Regions from separate parts of the Aliiglaciecola sp. 2_MG-2023 genome, predicted to be linked through region 1. Evidence: predicted binding sites of a transcription regulator. Region 1 holds the regulator's gene; each other region holds the start of a gene.
The links. Region 1 encodes sigma-54, which starts transcription at its own class of promoters, with help from an activator protein. Its sites were predicted from a motif close to GTTGGCACGNNNNTNGNNT; they were not measured.
Positions count from the first base shown of each region.

Region 1 (6,266 bases):
AATAGGTTAACTGGGATATTGTCGACACAATAGTAACCTAAGTCTTCTAAAGACCTCAGTGCAATAGACTTTCCTGAACCAGAGCGGCCACTAATAATTATCAGTTTCATGCAACGATTGCCTCGTATAACTGAGCATTATCTTCTGCACGACGAATACGTTTCAGAATTTCCTTATCACTTAATTTTGTCGCGATGGTTGCTAAGGTTTGCAGGTGTCCGGCGGCTTTATCTTCAGGTACTAAAATTGCGAAAAATATGTCCACAGGACAATTATCCACAGCGTCAAAGTTGATAGAAGGATCACTGGTGATTAGAACTGCGACCACATCCTTTAAACCCGAAAGTCTACCGTGTGGCAATGCAATACCATTCCCGATTCCTGTGCTGCCCATCTTTTCGCGGCTAACCAGACTATTTAAAATCGTTGTCTGATCAATGTCATCGATTTTTTCTGCCGCTATCAGGCTGATAGTTTCAAGAATTCGTTTTTTACTTGTCCCCTGGACTGCACAACTTGTGCAGTCAGGGGAAAGGATGTCTTTAATTTCCATTAATTAATCTAATATATGTTAATGACGCTTAATTTTTTCCTTGTGCTTGATTACCTGTCGATCAAGCTTATCTATCAATCCGTCAATTGCTGCGTACATATCGTTGTGCTCTGAGGTTGCAAATACTTCACCTCCGCTAAGATGAACTGTCGCTTCAGCTTTTTGATTAAGCTTCTCGACATTAAGAATGACATGGACATTGTTGATATGATCAAAATGCCTTTCTAGCTTTGTAAATTTATTGTCTACATAATCTCGCAAAGAATCTGTAATTTCTACATGATGGCCAGTAAGGTTAATTTGCATATTAGCGTATTCCTTCTGTTGTTGAGCCTACAGCAGGCTCTTGCGTTGGTTAGACGGTGGGATCGATAAAGACTCCCGGTATTTTGCTATTGTCCTACGGGCGACCTGAATACCTTGGTCTGCCAGTAGATCAGCAATCTTACTGTCGCTAAGAGGCTTGGTAGGAAGCTCTGCTGCGACGAGTTTTTTAATTAATGCGCGAATTGCCGTTGAGGAGCACTCTCCTCCAGAATCAGTTGCTACATGGCTGGAGAAAAAGTATTTAAGTTCATAAATTCCTCTAGGCGTATGCATATATTTCTGTGTGGTAACACGGGAAATAGTTGATTCATGCATATCTACCATTTCTGCGACATCATTTAACACCATTGGTTTCATCATTTCAGGTCCATGCTCAAAAAAACCAACCTGCTGCTGAACAATGCAGTTTGCGACTTTGAGTAAAGTGTCATTACGACTCTCTAGACTTTTTATAAACCACTTGGCTTCTTGCATATGCGACCGAATAAATTGACTATCACTGGTGTTTTTAGCGTTCCGGCTCATTGCCGCATATTGCTGATTTACATTCAGCTTAGGCAAACTATCGGGATTTAGCTCAACTTGCCAACGACCATTTTTCTTCATCACTGAAACATCTGGAATGACGTATTCAGATTCACCGATTAACAATGAACTACCAGGGCGTGGATTGAGTGTTTGCAATAACCGCATAGCTTCTCGTAATTCGTCTTCTTTTAGACGAGTTTTACGCATTAAAGTTCGGTAATCTTTACTGCCTAATAAGTCAGCATATTCGCTGATCAATAACTTAGCTTCATTTAACCAAGGGGTGTCAGGTGCAAATTGATTCATTTGTACCATTAAACATTCTTGCGGATTTCTTGAGCCTGAACCAATAGGGTCGAACATTTGAATACGTTTTAAAACGCATTCCACCTCATCAAGTTCAACCTCTTCATGGTCGAGACTAGCAAGAACATCTTCGGTGCTGATAGTGAGGTAACCAGACTCATCAATAGAGTCGATAATTGCGATTGCTATGGCAGTATCAACTTCAGAAAAAGGCGTTAAGCGCATCTGCCACAATAGGTGATCTTGAATATTTTCGGTTGTTTCACCTTGGAAAATTTGGTCGTCATCGCCGCCACTACCACCGCTTATTGAGGCGGGGGCTGAGGAGGCACTGATATATTCGTCCCATGTGCTATCTATGGGTAATTCGTCTGGGATATCTGCTTTTTCTAATGCCTCGTTTGTATCCATGGAATCAGAACTTGCGGATACCGTCTCCTCTGAGAACTTGTCATTACTGTCTGCTAAAGCGGAATCCCCAGTAGGGATATCTGAACCGTCTTCTACTTCTAAAAGTGGATTCGATTCTAACGCTTCCTGTATTTCCTGTTGTAAATCCAGCGTTGATAATTGCAATAGACGTATAGCCTGTTGCAATTGAGGCGTCATTGTTAGTTGCTGGCTGAATTTTAATTGTAACGAGGGTTTCATTTAGTTTTTTTATTCTTACTTGTTTAGCCACAAAGCTTTGGTTAAAAACAACATACCTCTACTATAGCTTGAATTGCTCGCCAAGGTATACATCTCTGACTTGTTGATTATTTAAAACTTCTTCTGCGGTTCCAGAAGCTATCAATTCACCATGACTCACAATATACGCTTTTTCACACACGTCTAGCGTTTCACGCACATTATGATCAGTTATTAATACACCAATACCTCTATCGCGTAGGTGTTGAATTATTTTTTTTATATCGTTTACTGAAATCGGGTCAACACCAGCAAAGGGTTCATCCAATAGAATAAACTCAGGGGCGGCCGCTAATGCACGAGCGATCTCGACTCTTCTGCGCTCCCCGCCTGATAAACTCATGCCAAGGCTGTTACGAATATGGTTAATATTGAATTCATCCAATAATGCATCCGCTTGCTCTTCTCGCTGATCAGAACTTAATTCTTTTCGGGTTTGCAAAATTGCCATGATATTTTGGTAAACGGTTAACTTACGAAATATAGATGATTCTTGAGGAAGATAACCAATTCCTTTTCGTGCACGGATGTGCATGGGTTGTAAGGTTAACTCGGTCTGATCAATATAAATCTCGCCTTTATCGAGTGGCACTAACCCAACAATCATATAGAAGGTGGTCGTTTTACCAGCACCATTGGGACCTAACAGGCCAACAATCTGTCCAGTAGAAACTTCAATGCTTACATCTCGCACCACTTGCCGAGATTTATAAGACTTCGCTAAATTGGTCGCTTTTAACGTTGCCATTAAGGTTTTTCATCCTGCAACTTGTCTTGCTCTTCTTCAGTTTTTTTAGTGTCGTCAGTTTGCCGATTGCGAATGCTTTCGGGTTGGAAAATGGCAGTGACACCGCCTTCTGCGTTGCCGTCACTTTCTGCTATCAATTGCTCTAATTCCATATTAAATTGAATCGATTCACCTTTAACAAGGCTACTATCCTGATTTAATTCGGCTGCACCATTGAGTGTCAGAGTACGATTCGATACTTCATATTTAATTTCATTGGCCGCGGCGCTAATATTACTGCCATCATCGAGGGTTTGGCTGTATTTTGCTGGTTTACCTCGGGCAATAAAAACTTCTTTACCTTCCCCTAAACCCGCAATAACCTCGACTTCGTCAGCCAAAATTTCAAGGCTACCTTGGGTGATTTTGACGTCTTTTCTAAATATCGACGTTTTGGTTTTGCCATCAAAAAAATTCGACTTTGAGTCAACTTTGATTGGCAAGCTAAAATCGTTCTCACCGGCAATAATAGCGGCGCTGAACATTAAGCTAATAAATAAAGCGCTAACGCGGCGCATATTGAGTTTGCACATGATTTTTAAGTTCATATTCCTGTGTAGTTAAATTTGCTACAAAACCGTTACTTTTAACAATGAAATCTTTCCCGTTTATCTCAACCGGTTCGTCAGACATCATTGTTTTATCGACTAAATTAATTTCTAAAAACTGGGTTCTGATTGTTTGCACAAATCCCGATTCATCGAGGCTTCTAATCTCTACATCAGTTTCTAATTGAATTCGATTATCTTCATACAGCGTGCCTTCCTCAGCTTCTACATGCCAAGGCGTTTGCTCATCGGAAACATAGATGGTGTATTTAGGTTGGCTGAATAAAGTGAAGCCTAGGATTTGATAATGTTCCATTTTAAGCGCGAATACCTGATGATTCACTTCGCCGTTTTCATTGTAAAGAGTGCTGCGCATATTTCTCGCCTGATAATTAGGCTGCCAGGAATCTTCATTACTAGAATCTGTCTGTTCTGGATCTGAACCCATCCACCCTGGCACATATACCATCAAGACTAGCACAAACAAGATGCCAATGCTTAGGGTGATACGATTCATACACTACTACCGTAAATACGATTTAATTTGTTGTTGGCAAACAAAATTAGATCACAGATTTCTCTCACTGCGCCAGCACCACCAGTTGTTTTAGTGACATATTCTGCCACTGATTTCACATATGGGTGGCCATTAGGAACACTGATCGACACACTGCTTTGTTCAAACATACCTACATCAGGCATATCATCACCCATTGACGCGATATTCTCTTTTTTCAGGTTTAATCCCGTTTTGAGTTTATGTACTGCGGTCTTTTTGTCTTCGACACCTTGAATGATCAGAGACACGCCTAGGGCTGACATTCTATTTTCCACAATGGCGGACTGGCGACCAGTGACTATTGCCACATCAATGCCAATTTCCAACATTGACTTTACGCCATAGCCATCAAGTGTATGAAACGCTTTAAGTTCTTCACCATTGTTTCCCATAAAAATGCTGCCATCAGAGAAGATGCCATCTACGTCACACACCAGTAATTTAATTTTACTAAGCTTATTAATGAAATGGTTATTAACTGGACCATAAAGGGTTTCAATAATTGACACTAAACAACTCCGGCTTTTAGTAACATATGCATATTTAATGCGCCAACTGGCTTATTTTCATGATCTACTGCAAACATTGAATTGATACTGTATTTCTCCATCAAATTAAGTCCTTCAACTGCTAACATTTCCGGTCGACCCGTTTTGCTGTTAGCTGTCATTACCTCAGAAACTGGGGTTGAGTGTATATCAATCCTATCGTCAAGGATGCGGCGCAAGTCACCATCTGTAAAAATCCCAACCAACTTGCCAGTTTCGTCTATTATTCCTGTCATTCCTAGCCCTTTTCGAGAAATTTCGAACAAAGCATTGCGCACGGTTTGATCTAATTTCACTAAGGGTAACTCATCACCTGTATGCATGATATCTGCAATTGTTAATAACAGCCTACGACCTAAGCTTCCACCTGGATGAGACAGCGCAAAATCGGCGGAGGTAAACCCACTGGCGTTTAATAATGCTATAGCTAATGCATCACCCATTGCCAAAGTTGCAGTCGTACTGGCGGTTGGTGCTAACCCTAACGAACAGGCTTCTTGTTCTACCTTAATACACAGTACTTCATCAGAGTGTTTACCTAACGAGCTGGTAGTACTGTTTGTCATTGAAATGATGGGGACTTCCATTCGTTTAACCACGGGGATTAAATTCAGTAACTCCGCCGTTTCACCAGAGTTAGAAATAGCCAACAATACATCCTGGTTGGTTATCATCCCTAAATCACCATGGTTAGCTTCTCCAGGATGCATGAAAAAGGCGGGGGTGCCAGTGCTGGCTAGCGTGGCGGCAATTTTATGGCCTATATGACCTGATTTCCCCATGCCACAAACAACCACTTTTCCTTTACAGTTTTGAATGATTTGACAACTTCTTTCAAAACTTTCATCAATATATTCTCGCAACTGTAGAATCGCTTTAGACTCTATTTCCAAAACCTTAAGTGCCGATGCGATATAATCTGAAGACATAGTTAATTCCCTTTATTTACATAAACAAGAATGCGCAATAGGCTAGATAACAAACGACGAAGGCTACACCTTCCCAACGGTTTATTTGCCTTGTGCCTCGGATATTAAAACTAAATAAAATAAGTAAGACGGTCACGAATAACATGGCGTACATATCTCGATTGGCGACATTTTCGTCTATTATTCCTGGGGATATAAGTCCAGGCATAGCCAATACGGCAAGAATATTGAAAATGTTTGAACCAATGATATTGCCTAATACGAGATCGTCTTCGCCTTTCAATACTCCGGCTATACAGGCTGCCAATTCCGGTAAACTAGTACCGAGCGCTATAATGGTTAACCCAATAAGTAATTCACTCATTCCCAAGTATCTTGCGATATGAACAGCAGAGTCAACCATGAAGTGCGCGCTCAAGGGGAGGAAGATAAGCCCTAAAACAACCCAAAAAATAGCTTTTGATGGCGGTACATCGCGGGGAATTTCATCG
Region 1 covers NZ_JAUORY010000020.1:75,633-81,898, forward strand. The annotation lists gene rapZ (RNase adapter RapZ) at 1-110, opposite strand, end outside; gene ptsN (PTS IIA-like nitrogen regulatory protein PtsN) at 107-553, opposite strand; gene hpf (ribosome hibernation promoting factor) at 572-859, opposite strand; gene Q4567_RS17295 (RNA polymerase factor sigma-54) at 887-2,365, opposite strand; gene lptB (LPS export ABC transporter ATP-binding protein) at 2,427-3,152, opposite strand; gene lptA (lipopolysaccharide transport periplasmic protein LptA) at 3,152-3,709, opposite strand; gene lptC (LPS export ABC transporter periplasmic protein LptC) at 3,696-4,256, opposite strand; gene kdsC (3-deoxy-manno-octulosonate-8-phosphatase KdsC) at 4,253-4,807, opposite strand; gene Q4567_RS17320 (KpsF/GutQ family sugar-phosphate isomerase) at 4,807-5,775, opposite strand; gene Q4567_RS17325 (calcium/sodium antiporter) at 5,792-6,266, opposite strand, start outside.

Region 2 (6,266 bases), on a different contig from region 1:
ACATCGGATAAGTAGCGCTAACAGTACAAAAGAATAGTCAACCTTCACCGATTACCGTCGTTGTCTTAATAACCAATACGTCAGTTCGTCAACAAGGCCAATAATTCACTTGGTGAAGACTTTAAGCAAGTTTTTCCAGTAGCTCTTTAGCTTCCTCTTGCTGTGTTTGGTCTCCTTTTTGTAATACTTCTTCCAACAACTCTTTAGCTGAGTCAATATCGTCAGTTTCCAAATAGGCTTGGGCCAAATCTAACTTAGCACCAATGCCGTTGTCTGAGTCAACATCCACTTCGTCGGCTTCACCAAAACCTTCGTAAGATTCGAAGGCTGCAGCAAGATTTAGTTCCTTGTCAATATCAAGGGTCCCTTCGGCCTCGATACTTTCGTTGATTAAATCATCCACATCTAGAAAATCGTCTTCTGATTTTTCCTCAGTTACTGTTTCTTTGGTTTGCCCTGGTGCATCATCTATATCATTTAGAAGTGCGTCGAAATCCAAACCACTATCAATGTTGGCTAATGGATCTTTATCAACAATCGGTGAATTTTCCGGTGCGTCCATTTCGCTTGAATCAAGACTATCGAGCAACTCATCAAAGCTTGTATTCTCTAGCTCATCAAGGGAGTTCGTTTCTTCTGCATCATCAGAGGACAACCAATCACCTAACCCTGGTAAATCATCTAACTCTACATTTTCACGCTTTTCAGATGGTTGTTTTTCCGTCTGGGTGTCTTGCTCGTCTAGATAGCCTTCATCAAATGCTTTGAGAGCTTCGTCTAAATCGGCATCATCAAAACCATCCGAATCCTCACCCGTCAAACTATCAATATCATCAATACTTGGGATCTCTTCATCAAAACCCGATAATACTTTCTCTATATCGTCATCTTTCTCTGGCGGGATAATCTGCTCTAATTGCATATCATCCAGATCTTCGCTTGCGGAGCTTAAGGTTTCATCATCTAACTCAACATCAAAACTTGTGGCTTCAGATACCACTTCTTGCTCAAATTCATCTAGCGCCTTGTCGAGATCTTCGATGCCGTGATTTTCAGCTTTATTTATGTCGGTATCGCTCTCGCTACTTTGTTCGGCAGTTAAATCTTCTTCAGCGTGCTCTGTCTCTTCAAGGTCTTGTTGTTCTTCTACAACATCTAAAGCTTCCTCGATATCTTGAACTTGTTCGATATCTTGAACTTGTTCGATATCTTGAACTTGTTCGATATCTTGAACTTGTTCGACATCTTGAACTTGCTCTACGTCTTCACTTTTTACATTTATATCTTGTTGAGACTGCTCAACAACAGGCTCTTCAGACTGGCCTTGAGCATCGGTTTCAGGTATGACGGCTTCGTCCGCAGGTTGTTGTTTATCAGCTTCAATTTCGGCTAAAAGTTCGTCTGCAGACAGAGATTCTACACTGCTGTTATCAACACTTTGTTGATTTAGTAAATCGTCGATGTCATCAACATCAACAATATTTTGATTTTCATCGATTTGATTGTCGTTGGATATACCTGCATCTAGGTCTTCTGTAGGTTGAACCTCTGCAGAGGTTTCAATTTCGCTGTCAACATCAGCTTCTGTTTCACTATCTTCGATCGCATCAAACAGCTCATCCGCAATATCAAGCTCTTCACCATTGTCAACATCAACGCTGATATCATCGTCATCTTCAATGATCTCCGACAGTGAATCTAATTCCTGAATTCCCATCTGACTTTCAATCGACTCGTCATCCGCAGGCGTTTCTGGCTGTTCCTCGAGCATCCCGCCCATTTGCTCCAGTTGCTCTATTTCATTGAGCAACTCATCAGTAATATTATCCAGTTGGGCATTCTGTTGATGAATTTCTTTATCAATACTCTGCAGCATTTCCTCATTCATTAAATCTGAGTTATCAGAAATAATTGAATCGCCATCTTCTTCTGCTAGTGGCTGTTCGAGCAATTCATCGATACTGATTTCTGGTTTGTCGGGCTCATCATCAATGTCTGGGGCTGAAATTGAAGGGCTTGATTCCGCATCCAGATCTGCAGCTTTGGAATCTGAATCGATTTGCTCAACGTCGTTTTCTGGCGTATCAATATCTAAATCAGCTATTTCTTCGCTTAACTCGTCATCAGCACTGACATCAAGGTTAGATTCCGACAAATCCAATTCATCATCAGCTAGCACGTCATCGCTTTTTGCTTCTGCTAAACTGTCGCTTTCGCCTAATTCATCACCAATATCAGCAAGTAAGTCTTCTTCTTCATCAAATAAATTATCTAGATCGTCTTCAAGCGGGTTGTCTTCCTTTGCAACATCATCGGTCGACTCTTCTATCACTGGATCTAGACTTTCATCATCCAAATCATCAAAGGCTTCGAAATTGTCGTCACTGTCTGCATCTAAAGACTCTTCTAACTCTTCGGCCAAAACATCATCTAAGAGATCGTCATCGCCAAATAAGTCGTCATCGTCGCTATCATCTAGTTCTTCGCTTAATTCATTGGTTAGGGCATCAGCCAGATCATCCATTTCATCACTTTGCTCCAATATCGCAGCGTGATTTTCATCTAGTATGGCGTCAGTTTCAGCTTCAGTGCGCTTGCGACGAATTAACCACATTGCCAATGCGCCGAGTAAACTAATGGTCAAAAGTACTGAAAGAAAAATTAAAAACAACGGGTCGGTTAGCCAAGCGAAACTATTTTTTTCCAGCTCAGCTTTACGCTGGTTTTCTGCTTCACGGGAAATCGCTAAGAGTTCGTTTTGCAATGCCAGCATCTGGTCCATTTGGACTTGTAATTCTTCATCAACACGCCCACGCAAACTGCTAATTTCGGTATCGACTGTATCTAAACGCTCAACTAGTTTGCGGTTTTCATTAAGTAAGCTTTGCACGCTTTCAATTGATTCGGCAAATTGCTGCCGAATTGCCGTAAACTGGCGATTTTGTTCCGCATCAAGAGCACTTAATTTATCTTCTATAACCTGTTTGGTTTCCGATAAGTCATCTTTACTGGCTGCTTCTTTTGAACTTCGAACCACGACTTTATCGGTTTCACCTTTGCTGAAAGCTTGCCATGCGCTATCGTCTTGCTCGGCTTTCATCTGAGCAACTTTAGGGTCTATTCTCGCCACATAACGTTCAGAAGGGAGTTGCAGGATACTGCCATCAACTAGGTGGTTGAAGTTTTGATCTTCAAAGGCATCAGGGTTGAGCTGATAAATCGCCTGCATAACTTGGTATACAGAAAGGTTCTTATTCTGACGGTACCTACTGGCGATTCGCCATAACGTATCTTCAGGTACCACTGGACCATAGGTAGTTCCAGAGAGCTCTGCAGTGTTACTTTTGGGCCCTCTAATTTGTAATTGTTGGGCATCAGTAGTGGCGCTAATAGACCAAAGTCCTACGCTGGCAAATAGTAAAAACGCTACCTGTCGCACATTCATATAATTAAGTCGTCGCCCTGTAATAATTATTATTTTTTGCTCACCTAGATGTGAACAATTCCATAAAAACTAATTGTGAAGTTTTATCTCTAATCAACCTTTATTACTGTGCAGTTAAAATTAGAGCTCTATAAAATGAGTATCAAGCAAAACTCATTCCATACTAAGTTGATTCAAAAATAGTGATCAATAAATATCGATTAATACAAATATAAACCACATAAGATGGATGATCTACATAGATAGAAAATTAAGCGCCACATCGCTGTTTTTTGCTGTTTTAACAACCCAAACTTGCCATTTTTCTAGATACTTACTTTTGGTTATCGGCATAGCGGTTGATTACTAAAAATAAATCAAAAAAAAGGCCAGACGTCAGTCTGACCTTTCATCAATATTAATCTTATTACATGTAATCTCGGACAAGTACTTCGGCTATCTGAACACTGTTTAATGCAGCGCCTTTTCTTACGTTGTCAGACACTACCCACATGTTTAAGCCATTTGGATGAGAGATATCGTTTCTTACTCGACCAACGAATGTTTCATCATGGCCACTAGCATCGCCAACTTGAGTTGGGAAGTCTTCTGGATTCTCCATCAATTTCACACCAGGCGCTTCAGCTAATAGTCTTTTAGCATCTTCAGCATCCAAAGGTGAATGGGTTTCTAAATGTATAGCTTCACCATGACCAAAGAATACAGGTACTCGTACCGCAGTTGCGTTGACCAAAATAGAATCATCGCCCATTATTTTTTGCGTTTCCCAGACCATTTTCATTTCTTCTTTGGTGTAGTCATTGTCCATGAATACATCAATTTGAGGGATTACATTAAATGCGATTTGACGACTAAAGGCTTTAGGTGTTATTTCTCTGCCGCTTAGCAGATCGGTAGTTTGTTTAGCTAATTCTTCCATAGCTGACTTACCGGCACCAGAAACAGATTGATAAGTGGCCACGTTAATACGAGCTATGCCAACGGCATCTTGTATTGGCTTTAATGCCACCATCATTTGAATAGTTGAACAATTAGGATTAGCAATAATATTGCGGTTTCTAAAATCGGCCAATGCATGAGGGTTCACTTCAGGTACTACCAATGGAATATCGGGTTCGTAGCGAAAATGCGACGTGTTGTCGATAACCACACAGCCAGCTTCAGCCGCTTTAGGTGCAAAAATTTCGGAAACACTGCCACCAGCAGAGAAGAAACCAAGTTGAACACTCGACCAGTCGAATGTATCTGCATCTAACACGGTAATCTCTTTGCCCTTGAAGGTCACTTTACCACCCGCGGAGCGACTGCTCGCCAATGGATACAATTTATTAACCGGAAAATCTCGTTGTTCGAGAATTTCAATCATGTGTTGACCAACTAAACCAGTTGCCCCTAAAACAGCAACATCAAAAGCGCGAGACATTAGTGCATTACTCCAAAAAATATAATCAAATTAAGCGAATCGTGAACAAACACGCAGCTTACTCTTCAATGGTATTAAAACCAAGGCCGTAGAGTGCCTCGGAAATGTCTAAATTTCCAGTTTTTAAGGTTACAGATGCAAATTCTCTTCTTATAGCATAGTGTTTTCGGCTATAAACGAAGTCTGCGGCTGATTTGACACCTTGTTTGAACGAGTCACTATCCATTTTAACATCGTAAGTGCTAAGAATTGCAGCGCTGACTTGCTCAAATTTGGTTTTATCACAAAGGTCTCTAATTTCAATCGTTTCAGCCGCTGGCAGACAACTTTCAAAATTTAATTTTTGCGGTAGGTCAAATCGTTTACACAACTGTTCATACAGCATGTAGGTACCTCTGGCTTTACCTTCAATAGTATGTCCAGCAATGTGGGCTGTAGCAATGCGGCTGTAGGGAACCAAGTCAAAATCAATCCCCGGTTCATTTTCCCATACATCCATATTTAGACGTAAGCCTTTACCACTTTGTAATAGGCTTTTTGCGGCTTGGTTATCAATGACCTCACCACGACAAGCATTGATTAATAATTGAGAGTCTTGTAACTCGGACAAGCGCTTAAGATCAAACATGTGATGGGTTACATCGTCTCCTTCAGCAACAAAAGGAACGTGCAGGCTGATAATGTCGCATTGACAAATCTCATCGAAGGAATAAAAACGTCTAGTATCCCCTGCTTTTTGTAATGGAGGGTCACATAACTTAGTGTTTATACCCAGCACTTGTAAACGTTTATCTAACTGCGTGCCTACATGCCCCGCTCCAACGATACCAACCGTTTTATCAGCCAAAGCGGTTAGGTTATCTGCATATTCGTTTACCAAACAACTCAATACATATTCGGCCACAGCGATTGCATTGCAACCTGCTGCACTGCCCCAAGGTATCGATTTTTCAGCCAACATGGTTTTGTTAATATGATCAGAACCCGCTGTTGCAGTGGCCACATATTTCAGTTTTTGTGCTTTGCTGAGTAATTGCTCGGTTACTTTAGTTGTTGAGCGAACAAGTAAAACGTCAATATCCTTAAGATCTTCTGGTGTTAAGGTTTGACTTGAGAATGACTGAATATCACCAAGGGGTGAGAAAAAGTGCTCGGCATAGGGCATCGAGTCTTCATATAAAATTTTCATGACTAGCATTATTCCGTTGGTTTAGGAAAAATCTTTGAAAAAGTAAAAGCGGAGGAACTAATGCCCTGCTCTCGCAATTGAGTTAAACGCGCTAACGCTTCTGGAATTTCAGGTAAATGACCAGCTGGAATCCACCACAGCACATAGGTATCTGAGCGTTCAGGCTGAAACCACTTTTTACGCTGCTTAAGGAAATCCATATGATGAGT
Region 2 covers NZ_JAUORY010000007.1:220,820-227,085, forward strand. The annotation lists gene Q4567_RS09865 (FimV/HubP family polar landmark protein) at 122-3,445, opposite strand; gene Q4567_RS09870 (aspartate-semialdehyde dehydrogenase) at 3,852-4,868, opposite strand; gene Q4567_RS09875 (4-phosphoerythronate dehydrogenase) at 4,927-6,057, opposite strand; gene Q4567_RS09880 (DUF3291 domain-containing protein) at 6,066-6,266, opposite strand, start outside.
Region 2: the regulator sigma-54 is predicted to act here: its motif matches at 3,590-3,608, upstream of Q4567_RS09865 (FimV/HubP family polar landmark protein).

Region 3 (6,266 bases), on a different contig from region 1:
AATTCAAATAACACCATGTCATAGTCACGCCATCCGTCGTTACTACCTTTATTATCTAAAGCATGATGAGGAGAATAATCAGAATCATCGTCGTTTATTGCGCCAAGACCAGAGGAGTAACGTTGTAAATCTGCGCTTTCGATAAACGGGTCTTGATCGTATGCGACATTACTACTGTTACACTCTGGGCCTGTGCCACAACTGGCATAGCCGGTTGATGACCAAGCTGTTACCGTCATACCGATTGTTCCAGAGGTATAACTAAGGGAATTAGAACCCCAACTTCCACCAGAACTGAAATTCCAATTCTGAGTTTCATACGTGGTCGTGCTTGCTGAAGCAAAACCTGTGACCGCTAATGCGAAAAATCCCGCTAAAACTTTATTAACCATAACTAATATTCCTACATCTTCCAACCTAAAGGCCGAGACCTTCACTGGAATGAGTTAAGCAAAAAACAAACCAACTATTGTAAGTGTATTGTAAACAACAGCTTAAGTGCTTTTTCGGTAATATTTCCCCAGGTCAATTTGTCTCCCTGTAAAAATAATGGACAGTAAAAAATTTACCTGTTTCCAGATGGCGACATGGTAAGATTTTATCGTTCTAATCTTTCTTAAAGCCAGTATACCGCGAGATTAAAGGGAGTTATGTATGACTTTCGTAGCATAGGTATTTTGAGATATAAGCGTTTACTTATAAAGGAAATGCTCAAATAGGAAACATTTTTCAAAAAGAAACAGTATATTTGCGCAAAGAAGCGTTAAAATTAGTCCGTGCAAGGGTGTGTATGATTTTGAGCTAATTCAGGATTATGCTATCTTGTGCGCTCATTTTGAAGGGGGAATAATGTCGGATTCTAAACGTAAAGGTATTTATTTGTTACCGAACTTGCTGACAACGGCTGGTCTGTTTTCGGGTTTTTATGCTGTAGTCGCATCGATGAACGGTCGATTTGAAGCCGCGGCAGTGGCGATTTTTGTGGCGATGATTTTTGACGGCCTAGATGGTCGAGTTGCGCGCATGACAAATACCCAAAGCGAATTTGGTGCTGAATACGATTCTATGGCCGATATGGTGTCTTTCGGAATGGCGCCGGCTCTTGTTGCTTATAATTGGGGTTTAACCGATTTAGGTAAAGTTGGCTGGTTGGCTGCCTTTATTTATGTGGCGGGTGCTGCATTAAGACTGGCAAGGTTTAACACCCAATTAGGTGTGGCGGATAAACGTTTTTTCCAAGGCTTAGCAAGTCCCGCTGCGGCTGCATTAGTTGCCGGAATGGTCTGGGTTGGCGTTGAATACGACGTCGATGGCAAAGATTTCGGTCTAGTAGTTGCTGTGTTAACGGGCTTAGCTGGATTATTAATGGTAAGTAACTTCAAATATAACTCGTTTAAAGAAGTTGACTGGCACGGCAAGGTACCTTTTGTTGGACTTTTAATTGTGATGTTAATTTTCATCATTGTTGCCACGGCGCCTTCTTTAGTGTTGTTTATAGTGTTTGCCCTCTATGCGTTAGCAGGACCTATAAATACGTTTCGAAGTGTTGATAAAGTGCGTCTTGAAGATGTAGTTGGGGATCGTGAAGAGTCTGATTGTGATTTCGACGATACACCCAAAAAATCGACTGAAGACGATAAATAATCGAGCAACTAAGTGTCAAAAAATTTAACGATCTCAATAGGCTTATTTTGTTACGTAATAATAAATTACTGATTCATATAATAAAAATAAGTTGGTTCAGTAATTGCTTTACTTAATTGCTGAGGTCGCACTGTTTAGTTTGTGACCGAAATATAACAATAAAAATGAACGAAATCGTTTAAAACAATAATAAGGTTCACTAGTATGAAGTATTTGAAAAAAGTTTTGCTCGCAACAGGTCTTATTGCCACTACACTGGGAATGTCTCTTTCAGCTAACGCTGGCGCAATTATTCAACAAGATATCTATGCAGATGTTCTGCTTTCTGAGTTTCATCCATTCAATATTGATTTAGGTCCTCAGGTAATAGGTTCTGTTACTTACAATACTGAAGACGCGGATGGGGCCGGTTTTTTGAGCGTTGTAGAGCTCGATTTGTCTATCGGCGATTTAGTTTTAACTGAGGCTGATGGTGATTCAGCGGATCAAGGTCTTCCAATTATAGCGGGTATTAATCCATTTGCTCCAAATGCTGGGTTAGAATTTTTATTTGAAACATTTCCTTTATTTGGTTCCATGCCAGACTATATATTAACGTTAGATGTTGGCTTTCTTGACGGCTTCTTGTTTGTTGATGAATATGTATATGACGTTAGTGGCGATATAATAGGCGTGTTTCCATCAGTAGATGCTGATATTTTTCTTGGCGCCGTAACTTATGTTCCAGAGCCTTCAGCATTAGTTCTTATGCTTGCTGGTTTAGGTTTACTAGTACGCAGAAAAGTGGCTGCTAAGTAAATTTATTCTCTCGTTTTAAAAAACCTGGCTTCAGCCAGGTTTTTTTATGTCTGTTAATATATTCACCTGTATACCGATTTGTCCTATTTCTGCTTTTTTGTTCATTTCCATTATTTTATTGCGGAGCAGTTTAATTTGTCCTCAGGCTTATTCACTATGCGTGATAGAGCGGAGTAGAGTGGCTTTAATTTCGTAAACTCATTTTCTAGCAAAGAACGTCAATTTACAGTCATTTTAGTTTTGGCGCGCTTGTTGCAATTCCACATATTATATTAATAACCGTCAAAAATTTGTTTATGGAACTTGCAGGTTACCTCAATCGGGTAGACAAAAATCAGGTAAAAAGCTTTATGAATGGGGTCGGCGCTCCAATCGTAGTGCTAGCCATAATGGGCATGGTTATTCTGCCGATGCCGGCATTTCTACTAGATATACTTTTTAGCTTCAATATCGCCTTATCACTTATGGTGATTTTGGTATCTGTGTTTACTAATAAGCCTGTTGATTTTGGTATTTTTCCTTTAATACTGTTAGTTGCCACTGTATTACGCCTTGCCTTAAATGTTGCTTCCACGCGAATTGTCTTGTTGGAAGGGCATGAAGGTGGAGATTCTGCTGGTAAAGTAATACAGGCATTTGGTGAAGTGGTTATTGGTGGTAATTACGCTGTGGGTATAGTGGTGTTTGCTATCCTACTGATTATCAATTTTAAAGTGGTAACTGCTGGTGCAGGACGTATTTCAGAAGTAAGTGCTCGTTTTACCTTGGACGCGATGCCCGGTAAACAGATGGCGATAGATGCCGATTTGAACGCCGGTTATATTGATCAAGATGAAGCCAGAAAAAGACGTTCGGAAATTACCAGTGAAGCCGATTTTTACGGCTCAATGGACGGTGCTTCTAAATTTGTTAAAGGTGACGCCGTTGCTGGTTTGTTCATTATGCTTATCAACATTGTTGGTGGTTTATTCATTGGTATTATTCAACATGACTTAGCCTTTGGCGAAGCCATTGAAATATATACTATTTTAACCATTGGTGATGGTTTAGTTGCGCAAATACCTTCGTTATTACTTTCCGTGGCTACGGCGATTATTGTTACCCGCGAAAATGACTCTCAAGAAATGGGTCAGGAAATGAGACGCCAACTAGGTAACCAAAAAGCGCTTTATGTTACCTCCGCGATTTTATTCGTGATGGGTATAGTGCCAGGTATGCCACACATAGCATTTCTTGGTTTTAGTGCATTTGTAGCGGCAGTTGCTTACTACAATTTCTGGAACGCCAAGAAGCAGGCTGCTGAACCGCAAGTATTGGAAAATACGCCGGAACAAAGCCAGCAGCAAGAGATTAAAGAGCTTGGTTGGGATGATGTGCAGCATGTCGACACCATAGGTTTAGAAGTGGGTTATCGCTTAATTCCTTTAGTTGATAAAACTCAAGGTGGTGAGCTTCTCACCCGGATTAAAGGCGTTCGTAAAAAATTGTCTCAAGAGTTGGGATTTTTAATTCCACCTGTGCATATCCGTGACAACTTAGATTTAAACCCCAATAGCTATACCATTTCTATGCTAGGAGTTACGGTTGGGGATGCCGAGATTAGTCATGACGATGAATTAGCGATTAATCCAGGGCAGGTTTTCGGAAAACTAGAGGGCAAGGCAACACGAGACCCAGCCTTTGGTTTAGAAGCCGTTTGGATCCGCCCTCAACAACGTGAACACGCACAAACTTTAGGGTACACAGTAGTAGATGCGGCAACAGTGGTTGCTACACACCTTAGCCAGTTACTAACTAATAATGCGTATCAGCTACTTGGACATGAAGAGGTTCAACAACTCCTCGATATGTTAGCTAAAAACAGTCCTAAGTTGGTTGAAGGTTTGGTACCGGAAGTCTTGCCGTTAAGTACAGTGGTAAAAGTATTGCAAACCTTGCTATATGAAGGCGTTCCTATTCGAGATATGCGCAGTATTGTGCAAACGTTATGTGAATATGGTCCTAAAACTCAAGATCCTGATGTGTTGGTATCTGCCGTTAGAATATCGTTAAAACGTTTAATCGTGCAGGAGATTAATAACAACGAACAAGAGTTGCCGGTTATTACCCTAGCACCTGACTTGGAACAAATGCTCCATCAATCTTTACAAGCTGGTGGAGAAGACGGCGCTGGTATTGAACCTGGCTTAGCTGAAAAATTACAAAACTCGTTGTCTGAAGCTTCGCAACAAAGAGAATTAGAAGGTGAGCCAGCCGTATTATTAACATCAGGCATGCTCAGACCTGTGTTATCAAAATTCTTCAAACATTCAGTGATGGGCTTGCACGTTTTATCTTATCAAGAAATTCCAAGTGACAAACAAATTCGAATTGTAAGTGCTGTGGGTCAATAAAATGGCGCAGACTAATTTATATAAACTAGACCAGATGCTTCTTTGGGGGGCAATGTGAAAATTAGACGTTTTATCGGAAAAGACATGCGCGATGCGCTTAACCAAGTAAAAAAAGAACTTGGCGGTGATGCGGTCATTATGTCCAACAAGAAGACTTCGGAAGGAATCGAAATTGTTGCTGCGTACGATCAAGCAAAACCTGAAGCTGTTACGGAACCTAATCAACGAATTAAGCATTCTGGTATTAATAAACAGCCAACTGCAACTGCAACTGCGCATCCTGGGCGACAAGCTACTACAGCAAACTTTAATCAACCACAAAGCCTGCGAGCAGCACAACAAAAAGTGCCGAGTCTGAGTGAAATTATTGGCGACTCGGGGCCAGATAGCCTGCGTGAGTTACTCGAAAAACAAGCCGCAGCAGCCGTGCCAACGTCACAAAATGAAGCTAATAGTCATGAGGTAAAAACGGCACAGGCTGAAGACGTTTCGAATTCTGCCATTAGTGAAATAAAAAATGAGTTAAATTCGCTGCGCAATGTACTTCAATTTCAAGTTTCTGGTTTGCTAAAACAACAACGTCAAAGTGCTCATCCTATGCACGGGTATTTAACCTCAAGACTGATTGAAATGGGCATTAGTAGTCACATTGCCGATGACATAGTCTCTTATACTCCTACTCCCGAAAACGCAGATGAAAGGCAGGCTTGGTTATTTTTACTTAAACTATTGTCTAATCGTATCCAAACCACTGGCAATGCTATTCTGGCCGACAAAGGTGTTGTTGCATTAGTTGGTCCCACAGGGACAGGAAAAACCACAACCATAGCCAAATTGGCGGCCAGAGCAGCGCAAAAGTATGGCGCTGACCAAATCGCGATGGTAACAATTGATTCCTATCGTATAGCGGCGTTTGAACAATTGGCGACTTATGGAAAAATTATTGGCTGTAACGTAAAAAAAGCGCAAAATGCGGAAGAATTGTCAGATATACTCTTCCAACTGCGTAACAAGCGATTGGTTTTAATAGATACTGCAGGTTTTGGTCAAAGAGATTCTCGACTAATCAAGCAGTTAGATACCTTAAATCAGCATTCATGTGCTAATATCAAGAAGTATGTTGTGATTCAAGCCAATGCACAATACAAAGTGCTGCAGCATACTTTGAGTGCATTTAGCAATATTGATTTGCAGGGATGTATTTTAACCAAGCTCGATGAGAGTTATAGTCTCGGAGAAGCGTTAAGTGTGGCAATTGAACATAAGTTAGCCGTTAGTTATTTGACGGATGGACAACGAGTCCCTGAAGATATTAAAGTTGCAGACGCAAAGTTTTTAATCTCTGCAGCGGCTAAGCTTTATAAAAAATATGGTTTGATTCATACTGCTAAGCCAGAACTAAACAAATCGGCATTAGCAATATGATTGACG
Region 3 covers NZ_JAUORY010000003.1:81,097-87,362, reverse strand. The annotation lists gene xdp1 (exosortase-dependent surface protein XDP1) at 1-392, opposite strand, end outside; gene pssA (CDP-diacylglycerol--serine O-phosphatidyltransferase) at 850-1,644, shown strand; gene Q4567_RS04220 (PEP-CTERM sorting domain-containing protein) at 1,849-2,442, shown strand; gene flhA (flagellar biosynthesis protein FlhA) at 2,739-4,835, shown strand; gene flhF (flagellar biosynthesis protein FlhF) at 4,890-6,260, shown strand; gene Q4567_RS04205 (MinD/ParA family protein) at 6,257-6,266, shown strand, end outside.
Region 3: the regulator sigma-54 is predicted to act here: its motif matches at 2,682-2,700, upstream of flhA (flagellar biosynthesis protein FlhA).